DNA from 2 places in the Alkalimonas sp. NCh-2 genome. Region 1 is predicted to be linked to the other one. Evidence: riboswitches for the same ligand, from Rfam matches in the RefSeq annotation. Region 1 holds a riboswitch; the other holds the start of a gene.
The links. Region 1 has a riboswitch for thiamine pyrophosphate ahead of ABC502_RS18150 (TonB-dependent receptor). Riboswitches for the same ligand answer to the same signal wherever they lie in the genome.
Positions count from the first base shown of each region.

Region 2: another riboswitch for thiamine pyrophosphate. It lies ahead of thiC (phosphomethylpyrimidine synthase ThiC); the one in region 1 lies ahead of ABC502_RS18150 (TonB-dependent receptor).

Region 1 is NZ_JBDIUV010000008.1:223,555-227,767, forward strand. Features, by position in the region: gene ABC502_RS18150 (TonB-dependent receptor) at 1-1,856, opposite strand, end outside; TPP riboswitch at 1,839-1,949, opposite strand; gene ABC502_RS18155 (ectonucleotide pyrophosphatase/phosphodiesterase) at 2,099-3,355, shown strand; gene mgtE (magnesium transporter) at 3,356-4,213, opposite strand, start outside.
Region 2 is NZ_JBDIUV010000003.1:228,623-232,835, reverse strand. Features, by position in the region: gene thiE (thiamine phosphate synthase) at 1-242, opposite strand, end outside; gene thiC (phosphomethylpyrimidine synthase ThiC) at 229-2,049, opposite strand; TPP riboswitch at 2,177-2,297, opposite strand; gene sbcB (exodeoxyribonuclease I) at 2,342-3,763, opposite strand; gene ABC502_RS10180 (GNAT family N-acetyltransferase) at 3,999-4,213, shown strand, end outside.

The DNA of each region.
Region 1 (4,213 bases):
AACTGCTCGGTTAAAAACCAGTCGCCAGCCAATTGGTAAGTAAAACGCGGGGCATGGGCCTGATCGCGCCCGGTCATATCCAGACCACTTTGCGTCACATAAGGGCCCAGCTTGGATTTCAATAGCCCTGCATTGACATGCAGGGTAAAGCTTGGATGCAGCACAATGCGGTTTTCCATCTCAATACCGTAATTGCGGCCACGACCAGCATTGTCGATAAAACCGGCAAACTCCGGGCCCAGGTCCGGGTTCAGCCAACCTTTCACCTGCATAGCATCCCGCCACATATGAAAAGCTGCCACCCGGGTAACCAGACTGCCATCAATAGCCGCCCCTTTCACACCAAACTCGGCGTTCACCAGAGTTTCCGGCTCGAATGTTGCCTGCTGCAACAAGGACGCAAAACCATCATCACCAGCACGGGACAGGGCCTCACCGTTCACCCCTCCCACCTTGTAGCCACGTGACAACAAGGTATAGATCATCGCCTGCTCACTGGCCTGGAAGTTCAGGCTGAGCTTGCCACCCCACATGGTATGCTGTTGTTTAATGCCTAGCTCACCACTATCTGTGTACTCATCTTTATACCGCTCGACACGACCACCCACAATCAGAGTGACTTGCTCAGATAACGCAGTGCTGGTTTCACCATAGAGTGCCAAATTATCGCGGTACAAACTGCTGTCGAACTGACGGAATTCAGAGCCGGCCCGGCGCAAACGCTGCAAATCCAGCTCACGGCCGCTGGCATAGAACCCCAGCACCCAGTCGGTGTGCTCGCCAATACGCCCTTCATCATCCGATACCAGACGGTAATCCAGCGTCCACTGCTCGCGGGAACGCAGATAACGGTCAAAATAAGAGTATTCCCAACCTGGACGAATCCCCACGAAAGACCAGTCTTCATCAAAACTGTAATCCGAATCGGCTGATAACCAGCTTAGCTGCCACATCAGATCCACTCCGCCTAAACCGTTGTAATCCGAGCGCAGCGCCAGCGCCTTGCTGCTGAGCTTGTCTTTGCCGGGTTCATCCGATAAGGTGGTACGGTTTCTATCAAGCGAAAACGCATCGTAGCCATTGTTCTGCTCTATGACGTGGGCAATCAGTTGCCACTGCAGCTGGTCGCTGTGGCGATACAACAGCCGGCCGCGGGCAGTCAGCTCATCAATGTCGTTGGTATCTTTGCGGTTTAAATAGGTATTTTCGATAAAGCCATCTGAGACTTGTTTGTCCAGCGTCAGGCTAAAGGCCAGCTGCTCGCTGATGGCATCGCTGACCATACCGCTTAGCTGCCAGCTGTTGTAATTGGCCAAAGTAGCACTGACCGCGCCATCGCGGCGAAAATCCGGCTGTTTCGAAGTCAGGTTTAGCATGCCTGCCATGGCATTGGTACCAAAGCGGGTGGCCTCCGGGCCACGAAACACTTCCAGTTGCTCGGCATGAGCGATGCTGCTGATGCCCAGGCCAGAGTAATCAATGCCATCAATCAGCACACCAACCGAAGGATTGATCACATCAATAAACTCGCTGCGCTCGCCGATGCCGCGCATTTGCACAAAGCGGCCGCGTGATGCGCCAGCAGCAAAGTTCACATTGGCTAACTGATTCAGTACGTCATCAAGATGTTGCGCCGAGCTACGCTGCATATCGTCGGTTGAGAGCACCGCAATGCTGCCGGCAATGTTTTGTACCGATAAACGCCGAAAATCACCCTGCACTTCCAGGCGTTCAATGGATTCTTCAGCAACACCACCAAAGGAGGCAAGGATACAGGCAGCAACAACGGAATAACGACAGCGCATGGTGGTCTCCGGTAAAGGGATCATCCGCGCAAAAGGGGTCAGCAACACCATCCCTCCGCCGGCATGATCCGGATCAGGTTCTTGGGGTTCGCCATTAAGCATCTCAGCACTCTGTACAAATAGAGCACACCCCCTGGTAGGCCGGCAGTGTAACGATTTTCGCACCAGCTGGCAATCCTGCTCCACCAACCACTAAACGCTTTTGTCTTACAACTTTCATACAGCCCGACTAAAATCAATCCAACTGTCTTTCTATGCCGGGGAAAACCCCGCTGTTTTATTAGGGTATTATTTTGAAAAACTACTTGTTATTACTGGTACTACTGCCTTTCCTCAGCGCCTGTAGCAGTGTCCCGACCAGCAACACCACTGCACCGCTGCCGCCTACGATTATTTTAATCTCTATCGATGGCGCCCATCCCAGCTATCTGCAGCGTTACCCCAGCCCCCATCTGAATGCGCTGGCCCGGGCAGGCCTGGTGGCGGATGCGCTGCAGCCGGTGTTTCCCAGTAAAACTTTTCCCAACCATTACTCACTGGTGACTGGCCTGCACCCCGAGAATCATGGCGTGATTGATAATGGCATGTACGATCCTGAATTTGATGCCCGCTTTACCATGAGCGATAAAGAGGAAGTCGGTAACGCCCGCTGGTGGGGCGGTGAGCCGATTTGGGTCACCGCTGAACAACAAGGCCAGGTAGCCGCCACCTACTTTTTCCCTGGCTCTGAGGCCGCAATTAAAGGGGTACGTCCAAGCTACTGGTTCCCCTACGATGGTGATGTTTCCAACCGACAGCGGGTAGAGACCGTATTAGAGTGGCTGCAATTGCCAGTTGCCGAGCGACCGCGCATCATCACGCTGTACTTTAGCGATGTCGACTCTATGGGCCATATGCATGGTCCCAACTCCAATCAGGTACGTCAGGCCATGCAGGACATTGATGCAGAAATTGGCTATCTGGTAGCTGGACTGACCGAGCTGGGGCTGCTTGAGCAGGTGGATTTGCTCATCACCTCGGATCACGGCATGGCTGAAGTGGATCAAACCAGGCATATTGTCATTGATCAGGCCTTCGACCCGGAGTTGGCTCACTATGTACGCTATTCCCGCGAGTTGGTGAGTATATTTCCAAAAGACGGGCAAAAAGAGGTGATTTACCAGCAACTGAAAGCAAACCTGCCACCGCAGGCCCGCTTGCTGCGCAAATCCGAGATGCCGGAGCGTTTTCATTTTCAAAACCATCGCCGCATTGCTCCCTTGCATGTACTGGCCGAGATTGACTGGATCCTGGTACGACGCAGTTGGCTGCCCGATATGATCAAGGCCCCTACCTACCGTGAGCCACGCGGCAGCCATGGCTACGACAATAAAGAGCCCGCAATGCAAGCCTTGCTCATCGCCCATGGTCCCAGCTTTAAAACACACACCCGGATAGAGCAGGTACGAATGGTGGATTTGTACCAGGTGATGACGGAAATTTTAGGGCTTACGCCGGCGCCGCACGATGGCGACCCGGCCGTGATCCCACTGTTGCTTCGTAGCGAATAGCTAGAGCCCCAAATACCAGGTAGCAATGGAAAAATAAATCAGCACGCCCGCGACATCGGCAATCGAGGTGATCAGCGGGCCACTGGCTGTGGCCGGGTCCAGGTTAAAACGACTGAGCAAAAACGGCAGCGACATACCAATCAGACTGCCGGCAATCACCACCAGTGTCATGGTAGCAGCCACCACCAAGGCAATATCGTAGCCGCCACGCCACCAGCCAATGGAGGCGACTGCCAGCGCCATGGTTACCCCTAGTAAAGTGGAAATCACGATTTCCCGCCCCAGCATCCGGCCCCAGTCTTTTAACGCCACATCACCAGTTGCCAGTGCCCGCACCATTAGGGTACCGGCCTGAGCTCCGGCATTACCACTACTGGCAATTAACAAGGGCAGGAAAAACAGCAACACCAGGTAACTGGAAATGGTCTCTTCGTAATAAGCAATGCCGGCACCGGAAAACAGGTTGCCAAATACCAGCAGTACCAGCCAGCCCACCCGCTTGCGGTACAGCAGGTTAATAGCCGCATCTTTCACGCTGCTGTCCAGCTTGCCGATGGTGGCCGTTTTGTGAAAGTCTTCGGTGGCTTCTTCGGCCGCTACGTCCATCGCATCATCGTAGGTGACAATACCGACCAGCTGCATCTCCTGATTGACAATGGGCAAGGCCAGCAAGTCGTATTTTGAAATCAGTACCGAGACTTCTTCCTGCGGCATATCGACCTGGCCAAAAATCGGCTCGTAGGTCATCAGCTCGTGAATTTGCATGCCCACAGGGGCCAGGATCAGCTCTTTTAATGAAATTACCCCAATTAAACGGCGCTCTTTATCCACCACATAGGACTGATAAATGGTTTCTTT
Region 2 (4,213 bases), on a different contig from region 1:
TGAGCTTGGAACAGCTTATTTGAAACAGGCTCCAGCGCCTGCACACCAAGCGAGTTCTGCGCTGTGATGGCGGTGATTGCGGTGCAGGCATGACAGCCAAGGTCCTGCAAGGTCAGCACATCGGCCTGAATACCTGCGCCCCCCCCGGAGTCTGAAGCAGCAATGCTCCAGACCAGGGGTTTCGCCGGCTGCAGTGCTGCTACCGGCAGAGGACTGGCTAACGAAGTATTAGCTGCTTGCATCGGCCAACTCCGTGGTGCTGCTTTGACTTGCGGACTCTTCTGCGATTTGTTGATTCAGTCGCATTGAGCAGAACTTAGGACCGCACATTGAGCAAAATTCTTCGCTGTCCGCTCCTTCGTGCCCCAGTGTTTCATCGTGGTAGGCTTTGGCCGTGAAGGGATCCAGTGCCAGGTTGTATTGATCGACCCAGCGAAATTCGTAACGGGCCTTGGATAGGGCATTATCCCGCAGTTGCGCCGCCGGGTGACCCTTGGCCAAGTCAGCGGCATGGGCAGCAATGGTGTAGGCAATTAAGCCTTGCTTGACGTCTTCTTTGTTCGGCAAGCCCAGGTGTTCTTTGGGGGTGACATAACAGAGCATGGCGCAGCCATACCAGCCAATCATCGCAGCACCGATGCCGGAGGTGATGTGATCGTAGCCCGGGGCTATGTCGGTGGTCAGCGGTCCTAAGGTGTAAAAAGGGGCTTCATGGCAGTGCTTAAGCTGCTCGGTCATGTTTTCTTCAATCAGCTGCATCGGCACATGGCCCGGGCCTTCAATCATTACCTGCACATCGTAGCGCCAGGCGATTTTTGTCAGCTCACCCAGGGTGCGAAGCTCGGCAAACTGGGCTTCGTCGTTGGCATCGGCAATGCTGCCAGGGCGTAGGCCATCGCCAAGTGATAACGAAATATCGTAGGCCGCGCACAGCTGGCAGATCTCTTCGAAGTGCTCGTACAAAAAGCTTTGCCGGTTAAAGATGCGGCACCACTGCGCCATGATGGCGCCACCGCGCGAGACGATGCCTGTCACCCGGTTGGCGGTTAGCCCAACGTACTCCTGCAGAACACCGGCATGAATGGTGAAGTAATCCACCCCTTGTTCGGCTTGCTCCAGCAGGGTGTCTTTAAACACCTGCCAGCTTAGTTGACTGACATCGCCTTTGACTTTTTCCAACGCCTGATAAATCGGCACTGTGCCAATGGGCACCGGGCTGTTGCGCAAAATCCAGTCGCGGGTTTGGTGAATGCGTCGGCCGGTGGAGAGATCCATCACGGTATCGGCGCCCCAGCGGGTGGCCCAGACCAGTTTTTCCACTTCCTCTTCAATGCTGGAGGTGACCGAGGAGTTGCCGATGTTGGCGTTGACTTTCACTTTGAAGTTGCGGCCAATGATCATCGGCTCGGCTTCCGGATGGTTGATATTGGCCGGAATAATAGCTCGACCAGCAGCTACTTCTTCCCGGACAAATTCGGCGGTAATCACCTTGGGCGTGCGGGCGCCAAAACTGTTGCCGCTGTGCCGGCGCATGCCATCATCCTGCGCTTGTTCTGAGCGGCCCATGTTCTCGCGCAAGGCAATAAACTCCATCTCCGGCGTGATAATACCGGCTCTGGCGTAGTGCAGTTGGGTCACTGTTTTACCGGCTTTAGCGCGCAGTGGCTGGTGCGAAAATTCGGTGTGCCATTCATCCAGCGCGATTTCCTGGTAAGGTGGCAGCGGGGAGGCTTCCACATCTGCACGCGCTGTGATCCACGCCAGCCTTAGCTTTGGCAGGCCCTTTAGCACATCGAGTTTTTGTTCCGGATCGCCATAAGGACCGGAACTGTCGTACACATTCAGTGGCGGGTTATCGCTTAAACTGCCGTCTTTGTGTTTGGTCGGATGCAATTGGATAGAACGGACCGGCACCTGGATATCCGGGCGCTCGCCTTGTAAATACCGCCGTACTGAGTTGGGAAAGGTTTCGCCCTGCAGCTGACGAATATAAGCCTGGGCGCGGGCGCGTTGTTCGCGTTTGGATACTGGGGTTGAATTCTCTGACATAGCAAGCTCCTGGGTTCCGATATCGGTTGAGGTTGCTTGTCTGGAGTGGGTGAACAAAGGTGGGGCAGCAGGCTGAGATACAGCCAGATACACCAGGCGCTGCAGCAGGGATCCCAACAAGCAGGATGGTGCAGTGCATCTTGTTCCCTTCGCAGGTATTAGCCTGAATCAGGTTCCACGGATCTCGCATCAGCGATCTCAGCTCCTTTGGTTGTAATACAACCAGTGGAGCACTCCGACAAGTTGGCTTCAGTATACGGACTTCATAATCGAAAGCAAGAGCCGCTCGTGCTCAGAGCTGCTCGGCATAATGGTACAGCGCTTTCAGGATACGCATTGCCCGCTCATCGTGTTGATGTTGCTGCGCCGCCAGCTCCAGTTGCTGATGAAAAGCCTCCAGTGTCAGTGGCGGATCATCCAGCCCATCGGTTAAGCGATCCACGCAATACTGTTGCCATTTGAGCATGTCCTGTTCATTCAAACTAGCGGGGTAGTTACGTGCCCGGTAGCGAAACAGCAGTTGATTCAAACGTTCGTCACTAAAAACTGGCGTCTGCACTTCCAACTGCTGCGGGCTGAGCTGGTGCAACGCCATCATTTTTTGCTTATCGCCATCGGCCAAAAATCCCTGATAGAGCTGATAATCCGGGTTGGTTTCTACTGGGAATGCTTCGGCTTGGGCAAACACCTGCTGTGCTTGTTGCTGCACCTCCGGGTTGGCCAGCAACCAATTTAAATGTGCCCGGCATTTGCTGCGATCAATACCCAGAGCATCGGCCCGCTGTTCCGATAAGGTTTTCGCCGGTGCCAGCACCGGGCATTTGTTCAGGTGAATTAGTTTCAGGCCCAGCCGCTCTTCGCCTTCGGCTAAATCAGCGCTTTTGGTATAAAGCTTCTCGCGCAATTGGTCGATATCAAGCGCCAGTAAAGGCGTTGGGTCGGCCTGCAGGTTCCAGACAATCAGTGCATTCTTGTTGGTTGGATGAAACGCCAATGGCACCACCCAACTGACACAGCCCTGACTGGCCGGGAATTTACCGGACACATGCACCAAAGGGGTTTGATTGGCCAGATTGATGTATTTGCTAAGGGCCTGTTTTTTTCGGTGCTCAAACAAGAACTGAAACAAACGCGGCTGTTTGTCACGCACAAGTTTTGCCAGCGCTATGGTGGCATAGACGTCGGACAGCGCATCGTGCGCCTGTTCATGGGCCAGCTGATTGGCTTTGGCCAAGTCTTCCAGTTTAAAGCTGGGCGTACCGTCGTCTTTTAACGGCCACTCAATACCCTCCGGGCGGAGTGCATAACAGGCCCGCACCACATCCAGCAAATCCCAGCGGCTGTTGCCCTGTTGCCACTCACGGCCATAAGGCTCATAAAAATTGCGGTACAGACTGTGACGGGTCACTTCATCATCAAAGCGAATGCTGTTGTAACCAAGCACGCAGCTATCCGGCTCACTGAAACGTTCCAGGATTTTACCGATAAACTCGGTTTCCGGCAGTCCGCGTTGTTGGCACAGCTGCGGGGTCAGGCCGGTGATCAGGGCTGCTTGTGGGTGCGGCAGGTAGTCGGGAGCCAACTGGCAATACCAGACATCCGGTTTGCCAACAATAGTGAGCTCGTCATCGGTGCGAATACCGGCAAACTGGGCCGGGCGGTCACGTTTGGGATCGGCACCCCAGGTTTCAAAATCGTAGAAATAAAAAGACATAAGCAATCATGGCTCTTGGCTGGCAGCTTTGGGCTGGCGATTTTTTTCTGCTGCTAGTGTAACAGCATGACAGACCGATAGACAAAAGCGGATGCAAAGCCAGACCTGTTTTTTGCTGCTTGACCGAAGCGCCAGACTGCGCCAGTATGGCAAAAATACTGCGCATTAAAGTTACGCATAACCTACTCGGGCTGGTCGTTACGCCAGCTGTGGCAGGCTTTGCAGAGGATAGCCAATGACCGCCAGTAGACGGATTGAATGGATCGACTCCTTGCAATCGGTATCAGCCGATAGCTGGAATGCTTTGTTTTCAACGGATTACCCCTTTACCCGGTATGATTTTTTGCAGGCGCTGGAAAGTGGCGGCAGTGTTGGGCCAGGTACTGGCTGGCAGGCCAGTCATCTGACCATCTGGCAAGGTGAGCAATTAGTTGCAGCCGTGCCGGCCTA